4 regions of the Acetatifactor aquisgranensis genome follow, and region 3 is predicted to be linked to each of the others. Evidence: predicted binding sites of a transcription regulator. Region 3 holds the regulator's gene; each other region holds the start of a gene.
The links. Region 3 encodes Rex, which represses fermentation and respiration genes when NADH is low (regulators of the CRP and FNR family bind a similar motif). Its sites were predicted from a motif close to ATTGTTAANTANTTAACAAT; they were not measured.
Positions count from the first base shown of each region.

Region 1: NFS35_RS15055 (acetyl-CoA C-acetyltransferase) is a predicted target of Rex. The motif match lies at 4,580-4,599, and genes of this name have one in related genera.
Region 2: NFS35_RS07410 (carbonic anhydrase) is a predicted target of Rex. The motif match lies at 2,831-2,850, and genes of this name have one in related genera.
Region 4: NFS35_RS21930 (acyl-CoA carboxylase subunit beta) is a predicted target of Rex. The motif match lies at 2,480-2,499, and genes of this name have one in related genera.

Region 1 is NZ_CALPDH010000016.1:126,341-133,789, reverse strand. Features, by position in the region: gene NFS35_RS15075 (5-deoxy-glucuronate isomerase) at 1-54, shown strand, start outside; gene NFS35_RS15070 (iron-containing alcohol dehydrogenase) at 95-1,246, shown strand; gene NFS35_RS15065 (N-acetylglucosamine kinase) at 1,273-2,247, shown strand; gene NFS35_RS15060 (FecR domain-containing protein) at 2,395-4,479, shown strand; gene NFS35_RS15055 (acetyl-CoA C-acetyltransferase) at 4,632-5,816, shown strand; gene NFS35_RS15050 (enoyl-CoA hydratase-related protein) at 6,110-6,895, shown strand; gene NFS35_RS15045 (TRADD-N-associated membrane domain-containing protein) at 6,911-7,096, shown strand; gene NFS35_RS15040 (3-hydroxyacyl-CoA dehydrogenase family protein) at 7,109-7,449, shown strand, end outside.
Region 2 is NZ_CALPDH010000006.1:134,042-141,490, reverse strand. Features, by position in the region: gene NFS35_RS07420 (alpha-amylase family glycosyl hydrolase) at 1-1,050, shown strand, start outside; gene NFS35_RS07415 (FecR domain-containing protein) at 1,242-2,633, shown strand; gene NFS35_RS07410 (carbonic anhydrase) at 2,866-3,426, shown strand; gene NFS35_RS07405 (extracellular solute-binding protein) at 3,753-5,945, shown strand; gene NFS35_RS07400 (arsenic efflux protein) at 6,339-7,226, shown strand; gene NFS35_RS07395 (Fur family transcriptional regulator) at 7,308-7,449, shown strand, end outside.
Region 3 is NZ_CALPDH010000002.1:135,568-143,016, forward strand. Features, by position in the region: gene NFS35_RS02315 (homoserine dehydrogenase) at 1-1,071, shown strand, start outside; gene NFS35_RS02320 (aspartate kinase) at 1,115-2,434, shown strand; gene NFS35_RS02325 (glycoside hydrolase family 3 protein) at 2,748-4,079, shown strand; gene NFS35_RS02330 (hypothetical protein) at 4,176-4,331, shown strand; gene NFS35_RS02335 (redox-sensing transcriptional repressor Rex) at 4,337-5,002, shown strand; gene NFS35_RS02340 (hypothetical protein) at 5,027-5,656, shown strand; gene NFS35_RS02345 (NAD(P)H-hydrate dehydratase) at 5,770-7,353, shown strand; gene alr (alanine racemase) at 7,343-7,449, shown strand, end outside.
Region 4 is NZ_CALPDH010000031.1:268-7,716, reverse strand. Features, by position in the region: gene NFS35_RS21940 (acetyl-CoA carboxylase biotin carboxyl carrier protein subunit) at 1-53, opposite strand, end outside; gene NFS35_RS21935 (OadG family protein) at 104-892, opposite strand; gene NFS35_RS21930 (acyl-CoA carboxylase subunit beta) at 909-2,339, opposite strand; gene NFS35_RS21925 (hypothetical protein) at 2,610-3,602, opposite strand; gene NFS35_RS21920 (DUF4230 domain-containing protein) at 3,933-4,643, opposite strand; gene NFS35_RS21915 (immunity protein YezG family protein) at 4,803-5,180, opposite strand; gene NFS35_RS21910 (DNA/RNA non-specific endonuclease) at 5,184-5,858, opposite strand; partial or broken gene NFS35_RS21905 (ATP-binding protein) at 5,858-7,449, opposite strand, start outside.

The sequences.
Region 1 (7,449 bases), on a different contig from region 3:
ACAGACCGCTGTGAGGATGAGAAGTATGTCTGGATGCATGATGCAGAATTTTAAAACTATGTCAGGATTTTTTATAATTTGATAAGGAGAGAAAATGGCAAGAGAATTTATCGTACCGGGCCAGATTATAAACGGTGCCGGAGCTTTGGATATGGCAGAGAATACACTGTCCCATTTTGGGAAGAAAGCGTTGATTGTTACGGATAAAGTCATGATTGAGCTTGGAAATTGTGAGAAAGTGGAGACAGCCCTGAAGAATCGGGGAATTGCGTACTCCATTTATTCTGAAATCACGGGAGAGCCCACCGATCAGATGGTCGATGCAGGGCTTGCCCGGTACAAGGCCGAAAACTGTGATTTTCTGATTGCGCTGGGCGGAGGAAGCCCCATCGACTCCATGAAAGCGATTGCTTCGCTGGTTGCCCGCGGCGGGAGTATATCCGATTACATGGGAAAAGAAATCAATGTGGAGATGCCTCCTATTGTTGCGATTCCTACTACGGCTGGCACGGGATCGGAAGCGACTCAGTTCACGATTATCACAGATACCAAAAAAGATATCAAAATGCTGTTGAAGGGCAAGGTGTTGATGCCCCAACTGGCAATTATCGATCCGCAGTTCACCATGACTGCGCCGCCTAAGATAACGGCAGCTACAGGTCTGGATGCCCTTTGCCATGCGGTGGAGGCCTACACGTCCAGAAAAGCCCAGGCGATGTCAGATACCTTTGCCCTGTCGGCGGTGAAGAGAATATTCAGATATCTGCCAATCGCATTCCATGACGGGCAGAATGAGGAAGCCAGAGTGCAGATGTCGATAGCAGCTCTTGAAGCAGGTATTGCGTTCAATAATGCAAGTGTTACTCTGATTCACGGCATGAGTCGGCCGATTGGGGCTTTGTTCCATGTGGCCCATGGGCTTTCCAACGCGATGCTGATGAAAGAGTGCCTTGGCTTTGCACTGGAGGGAGCTTATGGAAGATTCGCGGAGCTGGGACGCGCTGTCGGTGTGGCTGAAAACGCTGATTCTGATCAGGAGGCAGGCGGGAAATTCCTGGGCGCAGCCATGAAACTTGTAGACGAGTTGGAGACACCTACATTAGAAGCATACGGAATCAACAAAGGGCAATTTTTCGGAGCGATTGAAAAGATGGCTCACGATGCCATGGAAAGCGGCAGCCCTCAGAACACACAGAGAGAAATCACGCAGGCAGATGTGGAGCAGCTGTACCGCAATCTCTGGTAAAACAGGAAGACTGGGAGGAAAAGCGTATGTATTATTTGGGGGTGGATTGCGGCGGAACGAAGTCGGCTTTTTTATTGGGGGATAAAAACGGGAAAATATATGCACGATATCGTTCAGGTGGATGTATTATCATGGATGCCCGAAAGGAAGGTCTGAAAGAGACGTTGGAGGAAGGGCTGCGGGCAGTCTGTGGTCAGGCCGGTATCGGCAAGGAGAGAATCGCCTGCATGGGACTTGGCATCAGCTGCTACGGAGAGGGGGAAGGAACGGAAGAGGAAACCTGGGAAGCCTGCAGGGAAGTCCTTTCTCCTGACCGGGTGGTGTGCCAGTGCGATACTTATGTGGGCTGGGCGGGGTCTTTACTGTTCCGTCCGGGCATCAATATCATTTCCGGAACAGGCGCGATTGCTTTTGGTGTAAATAAAGAAGGAAAAACAGCCCGGAGCAGCGGCTGGGGCGCCGGATATGATGAGGGATCCTGTACATGGCATGGACGGAAACTGGTGGAAGCATATACCAGACAGGCAGATGGGCGCATGGAACGGACAAGGCTCTATGAGATGTTTCGGAAATATTTTGGAATCAAAGGAGATGATGTACACTTTGTGACGCCGCTGAACAGAAAAATCGTTCAAGCCGGAAAATTTGCCGAGCTTCAGCGCTTGTTGAAAGAGGTTTATGAGTCCGGTGATCCGGTGGCACGGAGCATTTACGAAGAAGGTGCGAGGGAACTGTGGATGAGCGTGGAGTCTGTGGCGAAGAAGCTTGGGCTTACAGATTCTGATTTTTCGGTATCTTATTCCGGTGGTTTATTTAAGAGCGGGGACTGCATTTTAAAGCCTTTTGGCAGATTGGTGGAAGCCGGAGGAGGAAAACTGGTGCTGCCCCGGCAGGAGCCGGATGTAGGCGCGCTGATGATGGCAATTAAAGAGAAAGAACCTGATTTTGATGCGGATAACTATGTATTGCAGGATTTGCCGGCCGCTTCCGGGAACCATTGACAGGGGCAGCATTATCCGGGAGGGGCAGCTTTTTTCTCTTTTTTTCGAAATTAGCGGAAAAGTTTTTTTAACTTGCCGCCGCGTAAGCGTCCTGGTATAATAGACGCGGAAAAAGTTCCGGAAATTAGAGGGAGAGGTAAAGTACAGATGAAAAGAATGGCAAGAAACAGACAGATAGTGGCGCTGCTGACGGCGGCAGCGCTGTTCCTTGCGTCCTGCGGGTCTTCGGCCACGGCAGCGGCGATGTCCCTGGCAAAGGCGGTGGGATCCGTGAGCATTGCGGACGGGGGCGGCGAGAGCGTCCCCGTGTCAGAGGACAGGAGCCTGTACAGCGGCTATCAGGTGGGGACTGAGGCAAAAAGCCACGCCTGGATCAGCCTGGACGATGTGAAGCTGGTGAAAATGGATGAGGAAAGCGCCATCGAGCTTCGGAAGGAGAACCGGAACCTGGAAATCTTCGTGAATTCCGGGCATCTTTTTTTCAACATCACGGAACCCCTTGAGGAGGACGAGACGCTGGATATCCGCACATCCACCATGACAGTGGGCATACGCGGGACCTGCGGGTGGGTCAGCGTGTTGGAGGAGGGCCATATGCAGGTCTGCGTTCTGGAGGGGAAAGTCCACTGTGAAGTGACGGATCCTGTGTCCGGCCAGAGCGCGGAGGCCGAGGTGTCCGCAGGCGAGAGGGCGGATATATATATCTATTCGGAAGGAGAGGAGGGCGCTGCCTGTGAAATCGTGAAAAGCAGGCTCCGCAGGTCTGACATACCGGATTTCGTGCTGGAGGAAGTGGATTTGGAGGCTCTGGGGACGGAGCTGGCCGAGGAGCCGCAGGAGACCGGAGAGGAGAGGTCAGAAGAGCCGCAGGAGACCGCGGAGGCGCCGGGAGAGGAGGCAGGCGAAACGTTGGAGGAGATTCTTGCCTTATCGGAATATGAAAGCTACGGCATTGCAAAGGGCGGCGTGATGCCTGTCAAGAAAGACGGCTTATGGGGGGCCGTCAATTACCAGAATGAGGTGATTGTGCCTTTTGAGCACGCAGACTTTCAGGCGCCGGACGACAGCGGGAATTTCGTGATGGTTGACAGGACTGTGGAAGAAGTGGAAAATGAAGTCCTGGGAGAGACAGTCACATATGAAATGGAGCACAAATCCTACACCCTGTTCGACCCTCAGGGGAATGTCCTGTACCAGGGAGACCAGCAGGTGCGGGCTTCCGGCGGGATGTATATCGTCCTTACGGAGAGAGACCCGCTGGGAGAAGGGCAGAGAGAGATTGCATATCATAGGACGGACGGGACGCTGGTGCAGGCATTGCCTGCGCATCCGTGGGCTTTCATAAATGGTTTCTATGACGGAGTATCTCAGGTCTATCGCGCCGAGTATGATGATGTCCTTGTAGGACAGGGAGAGGGAGTGGGGTACAGCTATGGTACTGGGTCATACCAGATAGGGGAGGTGGATGCTGCAGGCAATATCGAATGGCATGAGGATCCCCTGTACACCAGGTATTTGGAGAGGGCTGAGGAAGAATACCGAAGAGCTGTGGAAGAGGCGGCTGGCGGAGAGGACGGCTTTGCCAACATCGCAGGCACGGACAGCTATTATACAAGATTGCCCTTGAGTACGGTGAATCACGGCTACTATGTCGCGGGGACCTTTGAATATGATGCCGGTTGGATAACTATGTGCACGGATACCTATGAAATTTTGGGAGAATGCGATTTTTATCACGCGGAGCCGGACGCGGAAAAGGGATTCGTGTACTCGGAGGACTATTGGGACGAGGAGAACGGCTTCCGCAGCTTCTATCACGATGGAGCCTATTTCTATAACTACGGCTCCAACATGGTGTGGATTGTAGGGGAACGGGATGTATTGGTGGATTTTGCCCTGTATCCGGGCATGACCTTTGAAACGGCGGACAACCGCATCGTAAAAGCCGTGTATGACAGAATCTACATGAGCGATGAGAATTACTGGCTCGTGCAGGACGGGGAAGCCTGGGGCTACATAGACCACGACGGGCAGGAAGCGGCCATGTTCGAGGATGCCTCCGGGTTCTGTAACGGGTACGCGCTTGTCAGGGAAGGGGGGACTGCCTACCTGATTGACGAGACGTTTGAGAAGGTGCAGGATTTGGGGGAAGCGGACTCCGTCAGCGCGCTTGGGGAATTGTTCGTTGTGACCAGGGGAGATACGAAATATTTTTACCAGTTGGGGCAATAGGAGGTTTTACCGGCCGCTGTTTTATCAAAATGGTTTTATCAAAATTTAAGGAAAAGACATTGCAAATAGGCGCTGTCTATGATAAACTGAGAACAGTGGCTATGATAAAAAAATAACAATCATATTCAAAACACTAGTTGGAGGGAAAACAAATGGCAAAGAAAGTAGTATTAGCCGGTGCCTGCCGTACCGCTATCGGCACCATGGGCGGCACCCTGAGCACCACCCCCGCCGCAGAGCTGGGAGCGATTGTAATCAAGGAAGCCCTGAACAGGGCAGGCGTGAAGCCCGAGGCCGTAGATCAGGTGTACATGGGATGTGTCATCCAGGCGGCCCAGGGACAGAACGTGGCTCGTCAGGCATCCATCAAGGCGGGACTGCCCATCGAAGTACCGGCTGTCACCATGAACGTGGTATGCGGCTCCGGTCTGAACTGCGTGAACCAGGCGGCCCAGATGATCATGGCAGGAGATGCCGATGTGGTCGTGGCGGGCGGCATGGAGAACATGTCCATGGCTCCCTACGCGGTTCCCCAGGCCCGTTACGGATACAGGATGAACAACGGTACTTTGGTGGACACCATGATCAAGGATGCCCTGTGGGATGCCTTCAATGATTACCATATGATCACAACGGCTGACAATATCTGCCGTGAATGGAATCTGACCCGTGAGGAGTTGGACGAGTTCGCGCTGAAGAGCCAGCAGAAGGCCGAGGCAGCTCAGAAGTCCGGCGCATTTGATGCCGAAATCGTTCCCGTCATGGTCAAGAAAAAGAAAGAGACCATCGAGTTCAAGGTAGACGAAGGGCCTCGCGCCGGATCCACTATCGAAGGTCTGCAGAAGCTTCGTCCTATCAACAAGGACGGCTTCGTCACCGCAGGCAACGCTTCCGGCATCAACGACGGCGCCGCTGCCATCGTGGTGATGAGCGAGGAGAAGGCCAAGGAGCTGGGCGTGAAGCCTATGGCTACTTTCGTGGCAGGCGCTCTGGCGGGCGTGCGTCCCGAGGTCATGGGCATCGGCCCTGTAGCCGCCACGAAGAAAGTCATGGCCAAGACCGGCATGAAAATTGAGGACTTCGACATCATCGAGGCCAACGAGGCATTTGCCGCTCAGTCCGTGGCAGTGGGCAAGGATTTAGGGATAGATGTAGACAAGCAGCTGAACCCCAACGGCGGCGCTATCGCTCTGGGACATCCCGTGGGCGCTTCCGGATGCCGTATCCTGGTGACCCTGCTCCATGAGATGCAGGCCAAGGGCGCGAAGACCGGCCTGGCCACCCTGTGCATCGGCGGCGGCATGGGCTGCTCCACCATTGTGAAGATTGAGGACTAAGGACTGACATATAGACCGAAAGAGGGAAGAATGGCTCCTGCGCAGAGGCATTCTTCCTTTGGCGGCTTTCAGTGGAGGGCGGCAAATGCGGGAATAGCGTTCCCCTTTCCGGCGGGGCCGGAGATACATAGCCTGAGGCTGAAGCGCCGGGGCGCTGGATTCCGCACAGGAATTGACGGAATGGAGCCGGTCGGAAGCGGGATGTGCTGATTTTCGGTTGTATGTGCTTTGTGTGCGCAGGAACGCGTGTAACCGCGTGTAATCATGCATAATGTATAAAAGGAGAAAATGACATGGAATTTGTATTGTATGAGCAGAAGGGCGCCTACGCCATCCTCACCATCAACCGTGAGAAAGCCCTGAACGCCCTGAACTCCACCGTGCTGGAGGAGCTGGACAAGACTATTGACGGCATCGACCTGCAGACAGTGCGCTGCCTGATCGTCACCGGCGCGGGACAGAAGTCCTTCGTGGCCGGAGCCGACATCGGGGAGATGAGCAATCTCACCAAGGCTGAGGGCGAGGCTTTCGGCAAGAAGGGCAACGATGTATTCCGCAAGCTGGAGACCCTGCCCATCCCGGTGATCGCCGCGGTGAACGGCTTCGCTTTGGGCGGCGGCTGTGAGATTTCCATGAGCTGCGACATCAGGATCTGCTCCGACAACGCGGTGTTCGGCCAGCCCGAAGTGGGACTGGGCATCACCCCCGGCTTCGGCGGCACCCAGAGACTGGCCCGCCTGGTAGGGGCAGGCATGGCCAAGCAGATGATTTACACCGCCCGCAACATCAAGGCGGACGAGGCGCTGCGCATCGGTCTGGTGAATGCGGTCTACCCTCAGGAGGAGCTGCTTCCCGCCGCGGAGAAGATGGCAGCGGGCATCGCGAAGAACGCTCCCATCGCAGTCCGCAACTGCAAGAAAGCCATCAACGAAGGGCTGGATATGGACATGGACGAGGCAATTGTGCTGGAGGAGAAGCTTTTCGGCGCCTGCTTCGAGACAGAAGACCAGAAATACGGCATGGCATTCTTCCTTGACAAGAACAAGGAGAAAGTGAAAGAGCCTTTCAAGAACTGCTAAACGGAGAGCTGGCCAATGGACAAGAAAAATATAAAAAAGATAATATGTATACTGGCAGGAATCGCTCTCATGGCGGCAGGCCTGTTTCTCTTCTATCGGGGAACGGTCAGCAAGGACATGGTCACAAGGGCAGCGGGATGCGCCATTGTGGTGGGCGGGGTGAGTTTTTTTGTGGAAGGCACAAAGAAGAACAAACAATAAGGAGGACTTATCATGAAAGTAGGTATTATCGGTGCGGGCACCATGGGTGCCGGAATCGCGCAGGCATTTGCCATGACGGACGGCTATGAGGTATGCCTTTGCGACATCAAGCAGGAGTTCGCCGATGGCGGCAAGGCCAGGATTTTAAAGAACCTGAACTTCCTGGTAGGCAAGGAGAAGATTACCCAGGAGAAGGCTGACGCCATCTCCGCCAAGATTGTCACAGGCTTAAAGGACATCTGCACGGACTGCGACCTGGTCATCGAGGTTGCCCCTGAGAACATGCAGATCAAGAAGACCACCTTCAAGGAGCTTCAGGATATCGTGAAGCCCGAGTGCATCTTCGCCACCAA
Region 2 (7,449 bases), on a different contig from region 3:
CTGAGCAACAAGGCCCATTTCGCGCCGGTACATGTGCTGCTGTACACGCTGCCCGGCGTGCCTTCTGTCTATTATGGCTCGGAATTCGGAATAGAGGGTAAAAAGGAACGATATTCCGATGATTCCCTGCGCCCTGCGCTCTCCCTGGCGGATTTCGGCGACGCTCTGGAGAAGAACGCCTGCACCCGCCTGATTGCGGCGCTGGGCAAGGCGCGGCAGAAGATAAAGGCGCTTTCCTACGGGGACTATCAGGAGCTGCTGCTGACCAACCGCCAGTACGCTTTCTCCAGGAACTGTAATGGAGAGTCCGTCCTGGTCACGGTGAACAATGACGACAGCGACTATGTGATGACCCTGCCTGCGGGGAACACGGCGGAATATATCGGCGCGCTCAGCGGCCAGCGGGTGAGCGTGGCAGGAGGCCATATCGCCGTGAACGTAAAGGCAAATTCCGGGGAGATCTGGGTGCCGGAAAACGGGGAGTGGACAGAGGATCTGCCCCAGGGCGCTTCCGATAAAGAAGCGGGGGAGACTGCCGCTCAAAGCCCTGGGCAGCCCGGGGCCGGAGAGACGGCTCAGGATGCCGGACAGAAGGTATCCGGCGGGGAAGCGGCGAAAGAATCCACCGCGGTAAACGAGGCTCAGCAGAACAGCGCCGGCACAGAAAGGGCCGCATGGGAAGCCGGGGGGAAAGCATCCGGCAAAGAGGGTGTCCTCGGGGAAACAGCGCAGAAATCGTCCGGCGCAGGGGAAAATACCCGGGATGGGGCCTGCGGCGGGAAAGCCGAAGCGACAGAGCCGTCCGGGGCAGCAGAATCCGCCCTGGCAGGCGCGGCAGGGCAGGAGACGGCACACGGCCCTGCGGACGGAAAAGCCGCCGCGGAAGAGGCCGTGAAGAAAGTGTTCGAGGAGGGAAAAATCGCCGGACTGCAGGAGGCGATCCTGGCCATCATGGAAAAGAACGGGCCCATTACCGATCAGATGCGCAGGGACGTGACGGAGAACGTGTACCATGACTCCCTGATAGCCTGGGTGAAGAGCTTCCGCTGAGAAATGCGGCGGGAGCCGGACCTGGCATAACAGGCCGGACTCCCGCGGTTTCAGGAAGCGGAATCAGGTGCAAGTCAGAAAGGTTCCTGGAAAAACAGGGGAATCGGCAGGAACGGCTTCCGAAAATCCGCACGATAAGCGGCCTGGAGACTCCGGGAGGATACACGAATGCAAAGGAGTAATAAACAGAAATGAAATATCACAACAATGTCTTTTTCCGCGCCGTCACAGCCCTGCTGGCAGCAGCCTTTCTGCTTTCCTGCACGGCCTGCGGCGGGACGGCGGCGACCACCATTGAGCTTTTAAGGACACAGGGCGAAGTGGCCGTGGCGGACAAGGATGGCAAGGGCGTCTCGATTATCGAGGGCCTGAAGCTCTACAGCGGATATCAGGTAGACACCCGCTCCGAGAGCTATGCCTGGATCAACCTTGACGATACGAAGCTGGCCAAGATGGACGCGCAAAGCCAGGTGGAAATTCAAAAAGAGGGCAAATATCTGGAAGTCCTGGTTCATTCCGGCAGTCTCTTCTTCAATGTGGCCGAGCCCCTTGAAGAAGACGAATCCATGGACATCCGGAATTCTACGATGGTAGTCGGCATCCGGGGCACCTGCGGCTTTGTGGAATCGCCGGATGCGCAGCATATGAATGTCTATCTTCTGGAGGGAAAGGTGGAATGTACGATTTCCAGTCCGGAGGGCGAGATCCTGCAGACAGCTACGATAAAGGCCGGGGAGACGGCGCAGCTTGTCTATGCCGGGGAAGACAGCTCCATCACAGTCTCGTCCTTTACCATTGATGATGTTCCGGAGTATGTGGCGGAAGAGATTGCAGATGCGGGCAATGCCGAAATAGATGCCCTGATAGAGGAGCTGGAGCGGCAGAAAGAGGAGTTGCTGGAGCAGCAGCAGAAAGAAGAAGAAAATGCCAGAATCCTGGACCGCCAGCGCCGGGAAGCGCTTCTGGAAGCGCTGAATACATACAGCCCTGAAGAAGCCATGTACGCCGCGCTTGGGGATCTGAACGGGGACGGCACAGAGGATTTGCTGATATTTGGAAAGGGCATTTTTGAAGAATCTGGACGTACACGCTATGATTTCACCTTTACGGCCCTAATCTGGGATGGCACCGAAGTGCAGCGTATACCATTGGAGCAAGGCGGTACGAGTGATTTGGGATATGCTGCCGTTGGAGTAGCGGTATACCGGGAGAGGACAACAGGTGCACTCTATGTCCGCCACAATTTGGGCATGGTTGGATGGAGTGAGAGCAATTTTGAAAACGCAGTGGACTATGTGAGTTTTGTCTATCCCGATGATCCTTTTGCCAGCGGAGAAATGGGTAGAGAGCCGACTGCGGAAGAGGCTGCCGAAATGGAAAGAAGAATCAGACAGGTAGATCAGGAGATAGACACTCGTTTCGAGGTGTTCGATCCTCTGGAATTCCCGATAGAAAATAATCAGCCTAGAGTGGATTACTGGGCCTGGGAGTCTTATTGGAATAGGGGTCGCACAGATATGCCGGGCTATCCGCCGTTCCATGCCTCCGTAGAAGAGGTCAGGCAGAGTCTATCTGCCCCATAGGACACCCGCCGCTATCCGGCTGTAACCAATGCCGGCAAAACCCTGTCCCGAAAGCGGTGTGCCGCCCTGGGACTGCCGCCAGGCCTGTGGGCGCCCAAATGCAGATTTTCCGCGTTTCGGGCGCAGCGGCTGGCGCCTTGCCTGAACCGTGAGCCCTGTCTGAACCGTTGCGAAATGCTTTGACAACCATCAGGCAGAATGTTATAATTTTAACAAAAAGGAGGATTGTACCATGTCACATCAAGCTAATATTTCCGCAGAGGAAGCGCTGAAGAAGCTGCAGGGCGGAAATGAAAAATACCTGACCTCTTCCACAGGCACAGGGGACATCTCCCCCGCGATTCGTAAGGATACCTGTGAGAACGGCCAGCACCCCTACGCCATTGTAGTCACCTGTTCGGACTCCCGCGTGATTCCCGAGAGCATCTTCTCCGCGGGCATCGGCGAGCTGTTCACCATTCGGGTAGCCGGAAATGTCATGGACGACAACCAGCTGGGCAGCGTGGAGTACGCGGCGGATCATCTGGGCTGCAACCTGGTGGTGGTTCTGGGCCACACCCACTGCGGCGCGGTAGGCGCAGCCATCGGCGGGGGCGCGGGGGGCTTCATCAAGTCCATCACGGATGAGATCATGGCCGCCATCGGAGGCGAGAAGGACGATTACAAGGCCTGCTGCCTGAACGTGGACAACAGCGTGAAGAAGATTCAGGAGAATATCCGCATCTCCGGCCTGAAAGCCATAGGCGCCGTCTACCATATCGAGGACGGCCGTGTGGAATTTAAAGAGCAGTAAAATCAAGGCGGCCGTTTGAACTGCCGCGGCAGAACAGAAAAGTTGAAAGAGGAGCATGCCCGGGATGTGACAGCGGGCATGCTTTTTTTATACTGCTTAACAGTTAAAATTTCCGGGTAACCCGACGCCTCGTGGGAGAGGCGGAAGGGAGAGAGCCGGAACCGGATAGCCCCAGGGAAGAGCTGATCCGGCAGGAAGACGGTGACCCGCAGCAGCCTTAATATATTATCAACCCATTCTTAACCGACAGTTAAGATTTGCCTGCGGCAGACGGCTTATAATAAACAGGCAGCATATCAAGAGAGCTGTGGAAAGAGGGAATGGGCATGAGACATGTGAAAGGAATTGCGGCGCTTTTGAGCCTGGCGGTACTGGCAGGGACGCTTACCGGATGCGGGAAAAAGGACACAGGGGGAAGCGTCATGACAGAACAGCAAAAAGGCCGCTGGACGGAGGCCGGGGAAGAGCTGCCGGAGGAACTGGCATCCTGGGAACTGAGGCAGATAAATGCCATAGACGGTGAGATACATCTGCTGGCATCGAAAGAGGAAGAGGGAAAAACGGTCTTCTCGGAATGGGTGCGGCAGGAGGGAGGCTTTGCGGACAGGACACAGGACTGGCTGGCCTGTCTGGAGCTGGACTGCGGGGAAAACATGAATGTCACTTTGCTCCAGGGAGGCAGCGGCACGCAGTATCTTCTGGCCACCTGCGCAGCAGAGGGGGAGGATTCCTACAGGAGCCGTCTGTGGAAGGGCGAGGGCGCCCAGGCCAGGGATATCACGCCCGCGCAGTGGACGGTTCTGAATGAGGAGTGGGGCGCGTACGAGAGCGTCCGGGGCATTGCGGCGCTGGAGGACGGCACGCTGTTCGCCCTCTCTTACACCTCCACGGCCGTCCTGTCGGGAGAGGACGGACATATACTGGAGAGCGGGCAGTTGTCCGCGCAATATAATGACGCCCTGGCGTCGGACGGCAAAAATATCTATCTGTGCACCGGTGAGAATACGGACATGCAGATAGAGAAGCGGGAAAACGGCAAAGGAAGCAGCGGCGCCACAATTGATTCACCCACTGCCAGCGCTTTCGGAACCGTGCTCTGCGCCGCAGATGACGGCGCCCTGATCGCTGCAGACAGGGACGGCATATTCCGCTGCGGCGCGGGGGAGGATGCCTGGGAGAAGCTGCTGGACGGCCTGGAGACAGATTTTGCCATGACAGACTGCTGGTGCATGGGCCTGGCCATGTCAAAGGAGGGGGACATTTATGCGCTGTTCCGGGAATCCGGAGGCGGCGCCAGGCTGAACCGGTACGCCTATGATCCGGATGCGGTGGTGGAGGTAAAGGAGGAGCTGAAGCTGTACACGGTTTTCGAGAGCCCTTTGCTGCAGCAGGCGGCTGTCCTGTACCATAAGGAGCATCCGGAGATCCGTATTACCATTCAATATGCCTATTCCGCCTATGAGGATGAGAGTGTGGACTACAATACTGTCTACCAGGGGCTCAATACCCTGCTCATGGGCGAGGACGCGCCGGACATCCTGGTGCTGGACGGGCTGGACATGGATTCATTCATTGATAAGGGACTGCTTGTGGACATCGGCACAGTGGTGGCGCCCATGGAGGAGAAAGGAGAGCTTCTGTCCGGAATTACGGGCTCTTATGTGCGGGAGGACGGACACAGATATACCGTGCCTCTGCAGTTCGGCTTCAACATGGCCATGGGCAGGGACATCGGGGAGGCGGACATGGCTTCGCTGGAGTCCCTGGCACAGTTCCTGTCAGGGACGCAGGACAGTTATCTGGGCCCGCAGACGGTAGACGAGCTGGTGGATAAGTTCTATCCCTATTTCTGCGGGGACATTGTAAAAGGGAAACGGCTGGATACGGAGACCCTGGCCGGAAAGCTGGAATGCCTGAAGCGCATCGCGGACAACTGCGGCATCACGGACCGCAGGGACAAGGGGGAGCATGCCTATAATATGTGGGATCTGGCCTCCGGGGCGAAGATGGCGTTTGAAAGGGCTACCGGCTTTAAGAACTGCATGTTCCCCATAGCCATGGTGGATTATATCAGGGGGAGTTTCACCGCCTATGAGAACAGCTTCATACCGCTGCTGCAGACAGGGATATGCGCGAAGAGTCCTTATCAGGACACGGCTATGGATTTTCTGGGGCTGGCCCTGTCGGAGCGGATTCAGGATACGGATCACTATCTGGGATTTCCGGTGAACCTGGCCTCCCTGGAGAAGCAGGCCCGTGAAGACCGCTCGGAGTCCCAGGCATATACCTCCATAGAGGCAGAGGGCAGCGAGGTGGAGTTTGCCATCAAATGCTACTCCGACGAGATGGCGGACGCGCTGGTGGCCATATGCAAAGGCCTGGATAAGCCCATGGCGGAGGACGCGAAGATACGGGAGGTGCTGATCGAAGCGCTGGGCGCGTATCTGGAGGGCTCCCAGACCACTGAGGCCACGGTTCTGAAGATAGAGGACGGGCTGAAGATGTATCTGGCGGAGTGAGGACATAGATGTAGGCGTCTACCGGTGCGGCAGGGGCGCTCTATGGCCGGAAGCCGCAGGCACAGTGGCCTTGCGCAGGCGTGACCTGACCGGATGGGAAACCCGGTGGCGGGCGCGACAGCCCGGGCAGGCCGCTGAACTGTCGCCCGACTGCTCCGGGGATGAAAAAGATATGCGGCAGGTATTGACAAAAGACGGAAAAATGTGTTATAGTCCCAGATGCAAATGAGTCGCATTTGCATCTGGGACTTTGCGGTTTGGCTGTAAAGCCCGGATAGATATATGCAGCTATCGGAAAAGATTGTTCTTTCGGCAATGGGCCGGACGGCCATGACTGCAGCCGGATGATTGATTCTGCCCAATGGCTGTCTTTGAACAGAAAGGATGTGTGCAATGCTGCATTTAATAGAAGACGCTCTCATAGACAGCACGAAGCTTGTCCCTTTTTTATTCCTGACCTACCTTGTGATGGAGTACCTGGAGCACAGGACAGGGGAGCATGCCAGGAAGCTCATCAGGCGGCCCGGAGCGGTGGACGCGGGGCGCTCCCCCCGCAGGCGTTCTGCCCGGAGCCTTGCCGCGCCAGTCATCGGCGGGCTGCTGGGGGCATTGCCCCAGTGCGGTTTCTCCGCGGCGGCGTCGAACCTGTATGCCGGGCGGGTCATTACCCTGGGCACCCTGATGGCGATTTATCTGTCCACTTCCGATGAGATGCTGCCCATTTTGGTTTCCGAGCAGGCCCCTGCGGGCATGATTCTGAAGATTCTGGCGGGCAAGGCCGTCATCGGCATGGCGGCGGGGCTTGCCGTGGATTTGCTGTGCCGGAAAGGGGACGGGAATCAGGAGGGCATCCGCGACATCTGTGAGCAGGAGCACTGCCACTGTGAGAAAGGGATTCTGCGCTCCGCCCTGTCCCATACGGTGAAAATCGCGTTTTTCATCCTGGCGGTGAATTTAGGGCTGAATCTGGTCCTGCATTACCTGGGGGAGGACGCCCTGGGGAATCTGATTCTGAACAGGCCCATTGCCGGCCCTGTGCTGGCGGGGCTGGTGGGCCTGATACCGAACTGCGCCGGGTCTGTGGCGATCACGCAGCTGTATCTGGCGGGCACCATGGGGCTGGGGGCCGCCATGGCAGGGCTGCTGGCGGGCTCCGGCGTAGGGGTGCTGGTTCTGTTCCGGGTCAACCACGACCGGCGGGAGAACCTGAAGATACTGGGGCTGCTGTACGCAATCGGCGTGGCGGCGGGGATTGCCATGGAATGGATCGGAATCGCGTGAAGCCGATTCGTCCCGTGCAGGGATTCTGCCAGGCACGGCTTCTGCGCCGTCTGCCCGGCGGGCTGTAAATGCGCCAGGCGGGTGAAGGAGCAGTCCGGCAGGATTCTGGCAGCTGGTTTGGCGGCACGGATTGCGGAAAAGGAGCAGGAGGAGACGGCCATGAACAGGAAATGGAAGATTCCCGCTGAGGGAATGCCCTATGCGGACTGCGGAAAGGAGATAT
Region 3 (7,449 bases):
CCGGGAGATACCTATGAGGACAAGATAGTACATGATTACAGCACGATTTTGAATGACCCGGAGATAAGCATCCTGTGCGAGGTCATGGGAGGCGTCGGAGCCGCTTATCAGTTCACGAAGCAGGCGCTGGAGGCGGGAAAGAGCGTGTGCACCTCCAACAAGGAACTGGTTGCGAAGCATGGGGCCGAGCTTTTTGCAATTGCGGAGAGGATGCATTGCAACTATATGTTCGAGGCGAGCGTGGCGGGAGGCATTCCCATCATCCGCGCCATAGGCAGCGCGCTGTCCGCGGACAGAGTGGAGGCTGTCACAGGCATCCTGAACGGCACTACCAACTATATCCTGACCAAGATGGAAAAAGAGGGAGCGGATTACGCGGACGTCTTGAAGCAGGCCCAGGAGCTGGGTTATGCGGAGCGCAATCCCGAGGCTGACGTGGAGGGGCTTGACGCGGGCAGAAAGATTGCGATATTGGCGGATATGCTGACCGGAAAGAATGTAAATCCTGATAAAGTCACTACAGAGGGCATCACAAAAATCACCAGTGCCGATTTCGCCTATGCGAAATCGGCGGGCATGACGATTAAGCTGCTGGCCAGATGCAGCGTCTCTGAGGACGGAAGCGTACAGGCGCTGGTGGCTCCTTTCATGCTGCCTGCGGACCATGCTTTGGGAAGAGTGGACGATGTGTTCAACGGTGTACTGGTCACCTGCACTATGCTGGGCGATGCCATGTTCGGCGGACAGGGGGCAGGCAAGCTTCCCACGGCCAGTGCGGTGGCGGCGGATGTGATGGACTGTGCGATGCATCCGGGCAGGACCGTGATGCGGGGCTGGTCTGAGGAGGAAGCAGAGCTTGCCGATGTGACAGAGACAGAAAGACGGTTTTTCGTGAGGATAAAGGCTTCGGCACTGGCAGACGTGCAGGCGGCTTTTGCGGGGAGCAGTCTTGTGGAGGCAGGGGGCGGAGAGGACTCAGGCCTTTTTGTCCCGGCGATGAAAGAGAAAGAATTCGACGCAAAGTGCGCGGCGCTTGGAGATGCAATCCTGAACAGGATACGTGTCGCGTAAGACAGAATCCATACAATAATAGGGGCAGTGAGGAGTGGGAAGAATGTCTAAGGTAGTGAAATTTGGCGGGAGCTCTCTGGCAAGCGCCGAGCAGTTTCGGAAAGTGGGGGACATTATCCGCAGCGATGGGGACAGGAGATATGTGGTGCCCTCCGCGCCGGGGAAGCGTTTCGACAAGGACAGCAAAGTGACGGATATGCTGTACGCCTGCTATGATACGGCGGAGGCCGGCAGAGATTTCAGGGAGGAGCTGTCGGCCATCAGGGCGAGGTACCAGGAGATTATCGACGGACTGGGGCTTTCCCTTAGTCTGGACGGAGAGTTTGAGACCATTGAGAAGAATTTCAAGGCAAAGGCGGGCCGGGATTATGCGGCATCCCGCGGCGAGTATCTGAACAGCATCATCATGGCGGCCTATCTGGAGTTTGAGTTCGTGGACGCGGCTGAGGTCATCCGGTTCGACGAGGACGGCGTTTTCAATGCGGAGAAGACCAACGGCACGCTGGCGGAGAGGCTCGCGGTCAGCAAATATGCGGTCATCCCCGGTTTCTATGGCGCGAAGCCGAGCGGGGAGATCAAGACTTTCTCCAGGGGGGGATCGGATATCACCGGCTCTATCGTGGCCAAGGCTGTCCAGGCGGATGTGTACGAGAACTGGACGGACGTATCGGGTTTCCTTGTGGCGGATCCGAGAATCATCGAAAATCCCAAGGGAATCGATGTGATTACATACAGGGAGCTGAGGGAGCTTTCCTATATGGGAGCCGGCGTCCTGCATGAGGAATCCATCTTCCCCGTGCGGCAGGAGAATATCCCCATCAATATCCGCAACACCAATTCCCCTGACGACAACGGCACATGGATCGTGGGGAGCACCTGTCAGAAGTCGAAATATGTCATCACCGGCATCGCCGGGAAAAAGGGCTTCTGCTGCATCAATATTGAGAAAGACAAGATGAATTCCGAGGTGGGCTTTGGCAGAAAGGTGCTGCAGGCTTTTGAGGAGAGCGACATTTCCTTTGAGCATGTGCCATCCGGCATCGATACTATGACGGTCTTTGTGCATCAGGATGAGTTCATGCACAAGGAGCAGAAAGTGGTGGCCAGCCTTTACCGTCTGGCGAAACCGGATTCCATCGAGATAGAGTCGGATCTGGCGCTGATTGCGGTAGTAGGCCGGGGCATGAAAGCCACAAGGGGAACCGCAGGGCGGATTTTCTCCGCGCTTTCCCATGTCAATGTCAATGTGAAGATGATTGACCAGGGTTCTTCCGAATTGAATATCATCATCGGCGTGACCAATGATGATTTCGAGGCGGCAATCAAGGCAATTTATGATATTTTCGTGTTGACCAATTTGTGAGTTTTATAAGTTTTGTAGAAAAATTTGGAAAATTCGTACAATGTGTTGACAGATGGAGACGGAAACAATATAATGAATATGTTATCCTTCCATTGATGTACAGAAGAATTAAAATGCGGAAAGCTTTTTATGTGCGAAAGAAACGAAATACAGAGGATGAAGTGGGAGAAAGCGAAGGAAATGGACGAAAGTTCATTTCCTTTCCTAATATATACGCACAGTCGCTAAAATATGTTATTTTGCATGAGGATACAAATTTGTGGTAGGGCGCACAAATCGTGGTAGGGCGCACAAATCGTGAGAGGACGCACAAATGGATAATAAAGATCAGCAGGAGAGACGGGAAGCAAGGAGAAAAAGGAGGCTCAGGAACCAGATTATGGTATATGCCGTGTTCCTGATATTGATTCTGGCGCTGGGCACAGGAATCGGGTACGGCGTTTTTGCCCTGATGAAGAACAGGAAAGCTGCTGAAGAAAAGGAACAGAGCAACCAGGCATTGATTGATGAGATGCTGGCCACAGAGGATAGTATCCCCGCCATAGAGCCGATTCCGGAATCCACACCGGAGCCGACGCCGGAGGTGGTGGAGCCCACCTGGGAAGAAAGGCTCGATACATATGTGGATGAACGGATTTCGGAGATGACGCTGGAAGATAAGGTGGCGGGTCTGTTCGTAGTGAAGCCGGAGGCGATTACCGGGGTCGGCACTGTGATACAGGCCGGGGACGGCACCAGACAGGCGCTGGAGGAACATGCTGTAGGAGGGCTTGTCTATTTCAGTGAGAATATACAATCGGAAGAACAGCTCAGGGAGATGCTGTCCAATACGGCACAGTATGCCAGATATCCTCTTTTTATAGCCGTGGATGAAGAGGGAGGAGTTGTTTCCCGGATAGGCTCTTCCATCGGGCCCCAAATAGACAGCGCAGAGAATATCGGAGCTACCGGGGATCCGGAAAATGCCTATCAGACGGGAGTGACTATCGGGACTTCTCTGTCGGGTCTGGGCTTTAATGTGGATTTCGCGCCGGTGGCAGATCTGGCGAATGTGGAGGGCAGTATCATGGAGGGGCGCTGCTATGGCTCGGATGTGTCCGTGGTGTCCAGTTTCGTGACATCCATGGTGCGCGGGCTGCAGGAGCAGAATGTGTCCGCCTGTCTGAAGCATTTCCCGGGAATGGGCAGTGCCATCCAGGACCCCCACGATGGAATGGCATCTACGGACAGGACAGAGGAGCAGTTCTGGGCGGAAGAACTGGCGGTGTTCCAGGCAGGGATTGACGCAGGGGCGGATATGGTGATGGTGGGCCATATGGCGGCACCGGCGCTGACAGGCGACAACAGCCCCGGCATCTTTTCCAAGGTTCTCGTGACGGATATCCTGAGGGAGCAGATGGGCTTTCAGGGAGTCGTCATTACGGATGCGCTGGACATGTCTGCCATCTCAGAGTATTACGCTGCGGACGAGGCATCTATCATGGCGGTTCTGGCAGGCTGCGACATGCTTCTGATGCCGGAGGATTACGATAAAGCGTATCAGGGTGTACTGGAAGCCGTTCGGAATGGGAATATCGATGAGGAACGCATCAATGATTCCCTGAGACGGATTTACCGCATCAAATATGCGGATATGGTACCGTGACCTTATTCAGGGCATGAAACGGCCGGATGGCCATAAATGCCATGTGCGCCCTGTGCACATGGTATCATGACCTTATTCAGGGCATGAAGCGGCCGGATGGCCATAAATGCCATGTGCGCCCTGCGCACATGGTATCATGACCTTATTCAGGGCATGAAGCGGCCGGATGGCCATAAATGCCATGTGCGTCCTGTGCACATGGTGGAGCAGGACGAAACCGGAGAGCTGTTTGCTGTACAAGGCTGGAGGTAAGGAACTTGGACGAAAAGGAAATTTCACAGGCTGTCATCGGACGTCTGCCCAGATATTTCCGTTATCTGGGAGAACTGAAGGATGAGGGCGTGGAGAGGATATCATCTCAGGATTTAAGCGCGCTGATGAAGGTGACCGCTTCCCAGATCCGGCAGGATTTCAATAATTTCGGAGGGTTTGGCCAGCAGGGCTATGGCTACAATGTGGAGTATCTCTACGATGAAATCGGCAAAATCCTGGGGCTGGACAGACGGCATAAGTTCGTCATAATCGGTGCGGGAAATCTGGGACGGGCGTTGGGAAATTATACCAATTTCGAGAGGCGGGGATTCATTTTCCGCGGCATGTTCGATTCGAATCCTGAACTGGTGGGCAGCCAGGTCCGTGGCATCGGGGTCATGCCTATGGAGGAGCTGGAGCGGTTCATCCAGGAGAATGACATCGATATCGCGGTGCTGGCCATTCCGAAAGCCAGCGCAGTGCCTGTGGCGGAGAGGCTGGTGAAGACCGGAATCCGGGCTATCTGGAATTTCGCCCATGTGGATCTGAATGTGCCGGAGGGGATTCAGGTGGAGAATGTCCATCTGTCCGACAGCCTTATGAAATTGTCATATAATATCAGCAGGTACCAAATGGAAGATAGGCATTTGGGAGAACAAAAGAGGGATTAGAACCCAGGAGGTGCATGGAAGAATATGAAGCATGAGGAGGATGAGCACAGAAGGGAGCTTTTTGAACAGGCATTGAAAGGGAAGCATATACCCGTTCTGACTCTGGACAATAAGTGGTATCAGCTTTTGAATGGGGAGGCCAGGGAAGGTGTAGCCCGGCTGGAGGGAGAGCTGAATGCCCTTTTGAAGCAGCAGGGCAAGCTGAATAACGAGGTAAAGGAAATCAAACGGCTGAAGAAACGCCTGATGGGAGAGATCGTTTCCATGATGGGGGATGATGAGCAGCGCGATGACTCGGAGAATGCCCAGAAGACGGAGCAGAACAAGCGCCTTGTGGAGGAATGCAATGAAAAGCTGGAGAACTGTCAGGATGAACTTTTGGAGCTGCCCAGGGAAATCGAAAGGGTGAATTTCCAGCTGATGCTTGCTACCATGGATTGGTGCTATGATATCATGGCGGTGAATACCGAAAGTATCCAACAGACCGAAGAATGGATATCGGAAATCCGCGTAGAACTGAAGAAGAGACTGGTCAGGAAACAGGAGATGGAGCGGCATAATCATGCTATCTACAGTTATATGCATGATGTGTTCGGGGCTGAGGTAGTGGATATCTTTGACATGCACCATGATTTGGACGGACAGGATATGTGAGCACAGAAGAGAAAAGGGATTTTGGGATTGAAACGGACTGATTGCGGGACTGTGGCGGCAACAGTCTGTTTTGTTGTACAAACGGGATTTTGAGGCGGAACAGGAGGTGCTGTATGAAATATCTGGTGTCGGCGTCTGAGATGAGAGAATACGACAGTAATACGATAGAGAAGACAGGGATACCTGCATGCGTCCTGATGGAGCGGGCGGCCCTGGCGGCAGCGGAGATGATAGAGGAGCGCTGCGCGGGGCGGAGCGGCAGGCGGCATGTGCTGGTCATGGCCGGAATGGGCAATAACGGCGGCGACGGACTGGCCGTGGCGAGGCTTTTGAGCGAAAAGGACTATCAGGTGGAGGTCTGGCTGGTGGGAGATGAGGCAAAAGCTTCCGCCCGGTGGATACAGCAGAGAGAGATTCTGAGGAATTATCCTGTGGAATGTACAGACAGGCCGAAGCGGCAGGAATACGCGGTGCTGGTGGACGCCCTGTTCGGCGTAGGGCTGTCCAGAGCGGTGGAGGGCATATATGGGGAGGCTGTGGATGTCTTCCGGAATCTTGAGGGCTGGAGGCTCGCGCTCGACATGCCCAGCGGCATAGATACGGACACGGGCAGGATTCTGGGCCGTGCCGTGGAGGCGGACGCCACGGTGACGTTTGGCTTCTGCAAGCGGGGACTGGTGCTGTATCCGGGGTGCGGATATGCCGGGGAAGTGAGGATTGCCGACATCGGTATTTCGTCCAGGAGCTTTTATGGCGGGAAGCCCGGGATGTTCGCCTATGACGAGGACATTTCCGCACTTTTGCCAGAGCGGGACGGCGGCGGGAATAAGGGCACTTTCGGAAAGGTTCTGCTGGTTGCGGGAAGCGTGAACATGGCAGGCGCCGCAGTGCTGGCGGCAAAGGCTGCCTACCGGACAGGAGCGGGGATGGTAAAGGTCATCACGCCGCCGGAGAACAGGATTATCTTGCAGCAGGCTGTGCCCGAGGCGCTTCTGGGAACCTGTGGGGATCTGGAGGCGGGTATGGCGTGGGCGGATGTGATAGCCATCGGCCCGGGGCTTGGTAAGAACAGGGAGGCGCTTGCCTGTCTGGAACAGGTTATCCGGGAGGGCGGGAAACCTCTGCTGGTGGACGCGGACGGCCTGAACCTGCTCTCGGAACAGCCGGAATTATTTGAACGACTGGCAAGCCAGGGCAAAGCGGGCCGCACCATTCTGCTGACGCCCCATGTGGGGGAGATGGCAAGGCTCCTGGGATGTTCTGTCGCCGACTGCAAGGCAGACCTGCCTGCCGCAGGCGGCGCGTTGGCGGCAGGCCTGGGCGCCGTGGTGGCGGCAAAGGACGCGCGGACTTTCATCTGCGGGCAGGAACGGGAAACTTGCGTGAACCTGAGCGGAAACGACGGCATGGCCACGGCGGGGAGCGGCGATGTGCTGACCGGAATCGTGGCGGCTCTTCTGGCGCAGGGAATGGAGGGGTTTGAGGCGGCAGCCGTGGGAGCCTATGTCCACGGCAGGGCAGGGGATTATGTGGCGGCGAAGATTGGCCCCTATGCCTGCACCGCGGGAGACATTGCGGAGGCTGCGGCAGTCGTCTGCGGGCGTCCGTCTGTTCGACCGAACCCTCCCGGGGAAGATATCGTCAGAGATACGGAAATGAGCGCCTGTCGGATATGGGGGGTTCAGAATGGATTATGAGAGAACGCCTGCCTGCTGCCAGAGGGTGTGGGCAGAGGTGAATCTGGATGTAATAGAGGCGAATCTTTGGGGCGTGAAAGAGCGACTGGCCCCGGA
Region 4 (7,449 bases), on a different contig from region 3:
TCTACTACTACATCATATACATTTCCGTTCACGGTAATTGTATAATTCTTCATTTTTTATTTCCTCCTAAAATAGAATGCTTTTATTTATTATTTTTCCTAACCTATCTTCTCCTGATGGAGCGCACTACGAATCCGTCTGTGGTGACAGCGCCCTCGCTGGCTGCAATCGCTGCCGCTATGACGGCCACCAGCTCACAGTCGTCCGTCTCTTCTTCCACGATTGCCTCCTGCTCCGCAATCTGTGTCACCGCATTGTCAACGCCGGAGCCCTCCGCCGGAGCGGATTTCTTCTTTGCCATGTTCGCCTGAATCTTCGGAATCACCTTGAACGCGGAGATAATCAGACTGATCAGAATCAGTACCGCGAACACGGTGCCCATACCAATCAGCGTATTCAGCGCCGCATTGCCCATCAAATCGCTTGTGGATGCTTTGGGGTTCAGGGCAGCGGCTTCCAGCTTCAGGAACATGTCATTGGAGAAAATGATTTCCGCCGTGGCATTCTTCTGCTCGCCGGTAACCTCTACCTCCACGGTGATCTGACTGCCGTCAATCGTCGCCGTGCTTCCATTGGTTCCGGTAATGGTCCCTATGGAAGCCTTTGCGGAATGGAATGAATCGATTGCCGTCAAGAATGCGTTCCCATCCACCCGGATATTATACTGATTCTCCAGTATATACTCCACTTCGCCTGCAGTATATCCATCGAAAGACTCCGCTGCCGCGTCGTCCATATACTGGGCGAAGAGATAGAGGACCATCTCGTCCGCAAGCTGCTGTGCGTTCTCCACCTTGCGCTGTTCGTACTCTGACAGCGCCGCTTCGCTTCCGCAGGCCGTCAGTCCGAAGAGACAGGTAATCATACACAGTATGGCTATAAATTTCTTCATCTTTATATCACCCTTTCTATACAGTTCCGTGCTTTTTTGCGGGACGGTCCTCGCTCTTGGTGAAGAGCATCTCAAAAGCGCCGATAACGTATTTTCTGGTGTCAGCGGGCTCTACAATGCTGTCGACATACCCTCTTCTGGCGGCGCTTCCGGCGCTGCAGTTAAGCGCATCGTACTCAGAGGCTTTCTCATTAATCACATCCGCGCCCTGACCGTCATACATAATCTTCGCCGCAAGCTTTCCTTCCATGGCGCCAACCTGAGCGTCCGGCCACGCAAAAGTAATATCCGCGCCGAGAGCCTTGGAGTTCATGGCGATGGCAGCAGTGCCGAGAGCCTTGCCCACGATCACATTCACCTTGGGAACGGTGGCGTTCGCGAAAGCATAGGTCAACTTTGCGGCTGCCTTTGCGATTCCTTTTTCGGAGCACATAGTCGCCTTGTAGCCCTTTACATTCGTCAGCGTCAGCACGGGAATCTCGAATGCGTCGCAGAAGTTCACGAAATCAGCAGCTTTCTCGCATCCCTCCCTGGACAGGACAGCATCCAGCTTCTCAGCCACCTTTCCTTCCTCGTCGCATATCTCGCTGCGGTTGGCCACTGCGCCTACGGTCACACCGTCCAGCTTTATGAAGCCTACCACCATATCCTTGGCATAGCCTGCCTTTACCTCGAAGAAATCATTGCTGTCAGCCAGGATGGAAAGCGCTATGGAAGTGTCTCCCGCGCAGCCTGCCAGCTCCTCGTTCACACGGTTCAGATCATCCGTGCACTCCACGATATCGCTGCCCTCATTGCTGTTGGAAGGCAGGAAACCGATCAAATCCCTGATTTTGGAAAGGACTGTAGCTTCATCGGCCACCACATCCACAATGCCGCTTTCCTCAGACTGGAACGCAGCTGTGGAGGAATCGCATTTGCTTATCACATTTCCGTCCAGCGCATTGGGCGCATTGACGAAAAGCTTCGCGTTCTTCTCCTCCATGAAAGTGAAGTCAGTCAGGGTGGGGAACAGGGCAAGCCCTCCTCCGCAGGTTCCCAGAATGGCAGTAATCTGGGGGATGATGCCAGATACATACGTCTGCTTCATATAAATCGCGCCGAAAGCGTTCAGCGCATCCGTTGCCTCCTGCAGCCTCAGCCCTGCGGAATCAATCAGTCCGATTACAGGGGAGCCGGTCTTCATCGCCAGATCATAGAGACCCGCAATCTTCTTGGCATGCATCTCGCCGATAGTCCCGTTCATCACGGAAGCATCCTGGCTGTACACATACACAGGCTTCCCGCCGATCACTCCATAGCCGGTAATACAACCGTCAGAAGGAGTCTCGTTGGGTTTCATATTGAAATCAGTGGCTCTTGCCGTCACAAGTGCGCCGATTTCAACGAAACTGTTGTCATCGAGCAAAGCTGTTATTCTTTGGCTCGCTTTTGAAGTAGTACTCATGCTCTCAGTCCTCCATTTATAATTAGATAAATACTAACGACTTAACCGGGGTATATCGGAAAACCGCAAATACCCCCATGATTATTGTCCTAAACAGTATAACATAAAAAACGCAACTCGCATAGGACGAATTGCATTTTTTTGTTAATTTTTTGTGAAAGTTTTGGATATTGTCTCCGGCCATCCTTGCCGAAGCGCAGCCTTGAACAGGTTGTCGTAATTCAATTTTATCTCATATGGCCTTCACAGCTGTTTCATGGACTTCTCCCATCAGTTATGGGACAGCGCCTCCCACGCCTCCTCTTTGTTGAGGGAATAATATTTCTGCAGCTTTTCAGCAATCGTCTCATCCGCCACACCGTCATCACGGTTGGACCGGATGAAAATGCGGAGGCCGTTGGTTTTTTCCTCTTTCATACCCTCTTTCAGCCCTTCCATCCTACCATCTTCTATCATTTCCCGAATTGCCTGGCACAAATTATATGTCTCCCCTTTCTTATATTCTTCTTTATGCTCCATAAAGCCTTCCACTCCCATCAGGATGCCGATTGTCTCTGCCGTCTCTTCATCCAGTCGGCCGTATGACGGATTTTTATCAAGCATCTGCTTCAGGCCCGCTCTGTCGCTCCGGAAAGGAAGCAGGGCGAACACTGCGCCCAAAGATGTCCGGAATCCGGAACAGTCCATGGGCTCGTTGGCGCATATGAGGCGCATGGGGTAATCTATGAAGCGGCTCTCCCAGTCCCTCTTCTCAGCCTCGGAACAGCCCGCGGCAAAATCCACCATGTCCTTCAGTCCTTTGGGCCCATCCCATTTCTCCTGGCCATGATAGAGGCATATGGTATAGATCGGTGCGATGCGGTCTTCCCGCCTGTATCGCCACAGGCGCTCCCCCGTGCTGGCGTAGATTCCTTTCCTGCCGGATTCCTCCGCACTCTGGTTGGCGCTCTGAATCTTCCGAATCTGCTTCTCGTATTCCCTGCAATCGTATTCCATGATGCGCCAGGGCATGATGTAGCTTACATCGCTTTGCGCCTCCACCGCCAGGACTTTCAGGCAGGCTCCCGACTCTAATCGTCTTTTGATGTCGCGGATTCTTGGCCTGCGATTACTCTTCGGGGACGGCGTGTAAACCTCTGAACCCTCTTTCAATTCTTGTGGCTTCACCCACTGCTTTCCTCCAAAGAAACACTGGTTGAACAAATCGGCGAAGCGTCCGTTGTTTTCCAGATATGACAATATCGCATCATTTTCTATCCCCATAGACTCCTCCTTTTTGACTTTCCATGGATGCTTATTTCGGATGATGCATTCCATAGAGCCTGCTTTCTTTCGGCAGGAGCCGCCTGAGGCGATACCGCTCCTGCCTTTTCCATTTTTTGATGAATCTTAAGTAGTACTTTCCAGTGAAAAACAGCAGAAACGCTATTAAACCTTAGAAATTCCTGAAATTGAGACTTTGGACTTGTTGTCCATAGATTTAGGATAATATGGGAATGGGATTTTGTCAAGCTGAAAAAAGGATTCGTTAACATTCGTTAACATTAAGAACGGGGCATTACCCTATAAATCCAGATAATGCCCCTCTTTAGCTTATTCATTAATCGTCTCGAATGTAATGCTATATTCCAGTTCCTCGACCATATCTGTATCCAGCAATTTATATATAATCGATTTCGCGTTTTCAAAGGCCTTGTCCAAAAGACCATTTTCAATCGCTCTTTGCTCCATGGCAGCCTTGCTGTTGATGTCGAACTCCCTGATATCCTCCACTTTGATTTTATTGAACAGGCCGTCTTTTTCATCGAGGGTCTCTATGCTGTCATCTTCTATCTCATGGGAAAGGATTTCCGCCTCCGGGATATGTACGACTATTTCTTTCTTTTCCTTATTTACCTCTGCCGTCACTTTGCTGATATCCACCCCGGCCTTGATAGTACCATCCCATTTTACGATGAATGATTTCGTGGTGAAAGAAAAGGGAATCTCTTTTCCGAACAGCTCCGCAGGGTCTTCAAACTTCCCAGCATCCGTATATAGATATTCTATCGTGGCAAGTTCGCCGATATCCTGGATTTCCGCATTTATGACACGGATATCTATTTCCTTGGAGGCCTCCTCATACACAGCCACCGGTTCTGAAAGCCTCTCAACCTCTTCCTCCAGTCTTTGGATTGTTGCTTCATATTTTTCTGTGGCGCTTAAGTATCCTTTATAAAATATTCCCACAATGATGATAATAACAGCAACAGTGACTATTAGTACTGTAAGCTTTTTCGCTTTCACTTGAATGAATGATGTCATTTGGGATTCCTCCTTCTTATTTCGCAAAGCATAAAAGATTTCAAAATCAGGTATGCCAAAAGCATATTTCAACTATCTTATATAACTATCAATCACTTATAAGCTCTAACCGTTTTCCGACCCGATTCACCGTCTGCCATGGTACAGCATCCAGACCAATCATCCTAAATAATATTTTTTCCATTCTTTCTCATATGATATAAAATTATCATTCTTGGCACTGTAGTCAAAATGAGTTTTGAAATTTCCATCTGCCTCAATAATCATTGTTATTACATTCCATTTTGACGCCTCTTCCAAGTAATCCCTGATTGGTGATATAATTTTATTGATATCCATAAATAGTTTCATTAACTGCATGTTAGGTATATTTCCCAGGCTGAAGCAATCTTTATATTCCCCATCTCCTAAATCAATAAAGTATTTCATATTATAACTTCCTTGAAAATAGCTGGCATAAAAAACTATCTTATCCCATTTTTGTGGAAGAACCTCTTGCAGCTTATCAAATATATTCTGAAACATATTTTCGTTCATAGACTACTCCTTTCCACGTGAATTCGGAAAAATCCGAATATTCAATTCACCGTTTATACTATATGTGACACCTATAGTTGTTGGTCTTCTGCTATCCCCTTCATAAATAGGTATTACTTTTATTTTTACATCTTTTCCCTCCTCAACTGCTTTTGCAAGCGTACCTTCAAACGCATTGTAGTCACCCCTATTTATTTTCGCATCTTGGGGCACTGCATTTTCAAGTCCATCTCCTCCATCAAAGCGACTTCCGATTAAATGGCCTCGGTCATCTGTCATACGCTCACTGCCCTTTCCTATATCTTGTATCGAGTCCTTTATAGGTTCATATTTCTGCTCTTCTTTCAAGCGAAGCTTTCCTCCTGCAGATATAATCCGTCCCATTTCATCAGTCTTATATTCATAATTGTTGACCACGTATTCACAATTGGGAAGCAAGTCCTTATCTATTCGATACAAATTACCATTATCGTCATAGTATTGCACTTTGCCATCCACGACTTCTTGTTCTAAATTCCCTTTGTCTCCTACATCCGACTCCTCCCCTCCCTTAAACCTATTATCCCAAAATTCTCTCGCATCTTTCACGGACATACTGCTTTCTGGTTTTTTCATGCTAAAAATCTCTGAATCAGGACTCTTGATTTCCGGTACATCTGTTATTTTGAATTCATTCATTAAAAAACACCACCTCTCTCCTTATAAATTTCTGTAAAATGGCAAAACAAGCCGTCATATGCATTATCTCTGAGAGACTGTTCATACAGGATCAGAGCCATTGCCAAATCAATTTGCTTCTTCGAATAACCCTGAATGGACGGCTTTAGCTTATGTACTACTGACTGTACCCACTCAGAGAAATCTTGGGCATACCGCGATGCCTTAATAGCTTCTTCTGCGGCCAAAAAATCATATATCAATATCCTTAATGCCTCTATCCCATCTTCTTTCTCTTCCAATATATATTCCATAAAATCACGTTTCACAGATGTATCTAGCCTTGATTTTATCACCATGCTTTCCAGTCTGCAAATCTCTCTGTGATTGCCTTTTCCAAGAAGCTCTTTGTCCATAATGCATCTCAGCAAGGATTCTTCTACTCCTTTTAGTTCTGTTTCCCCATAATCGTCGTTTTGGGGAATATACGAATATGAATTATATAATCCGTCATACCTGTCCACCTTGCACAGCACCGGCTGAACCCATTCATTTTGATATACCGCCGCAACTCCACATGGAAGTTTTGCCAGCTCTGTAATCTGGTCATCATTCAGGTTGGCCGCTTTTCCTACCAGTTCCCTGTCCGATTGATCTGGCAGACGCATAATTATTTTTGTATTTGTATTCCGGATTACAGACATGTCCATAAGCCCCGGTGCCTGATCCGCAATGATGAATCCTTCTCCATATGTACGCATTTCCGCTATCGCATTGGCAAGCATCTCCACACTCTTTCCCTGAAGATTTGCTCCTCCTGCTGACTGCTCAGTGGATGTTCTCCTTAAGATATTATGCGCTTCTTCCAATACTGTAATATGTTTCAATTCTGAATTCATTTCATTCGCTTTCGACATACGGTATTCCTGCAGCTTAAGTACCAGCATTCCCATAATGAGAGCCTTTGTTTCTGATGATCCGACTCTGCTCAAATCTATTATCGCATTTTCATCAAATAATTCTACATCCGGAATTTCATTCTGAGAAAAAATCAACCCATTGATTCCATTAGTAAGGGACTGTAGCCTTGTGAGCAGGGATCCTTTGTAAGCGCCCTTATTCTCATTGTCATATTCGCTGGAATCGATAATATCCTTTATGTTATCTGCCACGTCCGAAAATGCAGGATAGAAATCATTCCCATATTTATTTGAGGAACGCAACAAATCCCATCCACAGTCTATGTATGATTTTTCCACAGCATGCTTCAGCACTGCCGGCATTGCCGCATACATAGGCCAGCACACATTGAATATCTCAATCAGGCGGTCAAGATGCTCCAGGATATGCACTTCTTTTGGAAAACTAAAGGGGTTAATCCTCAGCAAGCGGGATACCGCCAGATTAGTTCCATATACGGATATGCCCTTAATGTTGCCGAACACATTCTTATATTCGCCCTTTGCAGGTTCGATAACCAGAAATTTAGCACCATTTTTTCTGGCATTTCTTAAAATTTGATAAATGGTATTACTTTTTCCGGAACCTGTACTTCCTGTAACAAATGTATGTGATGCAAGCGATTTTTGCCCTAACATGACCTTGTTATTTT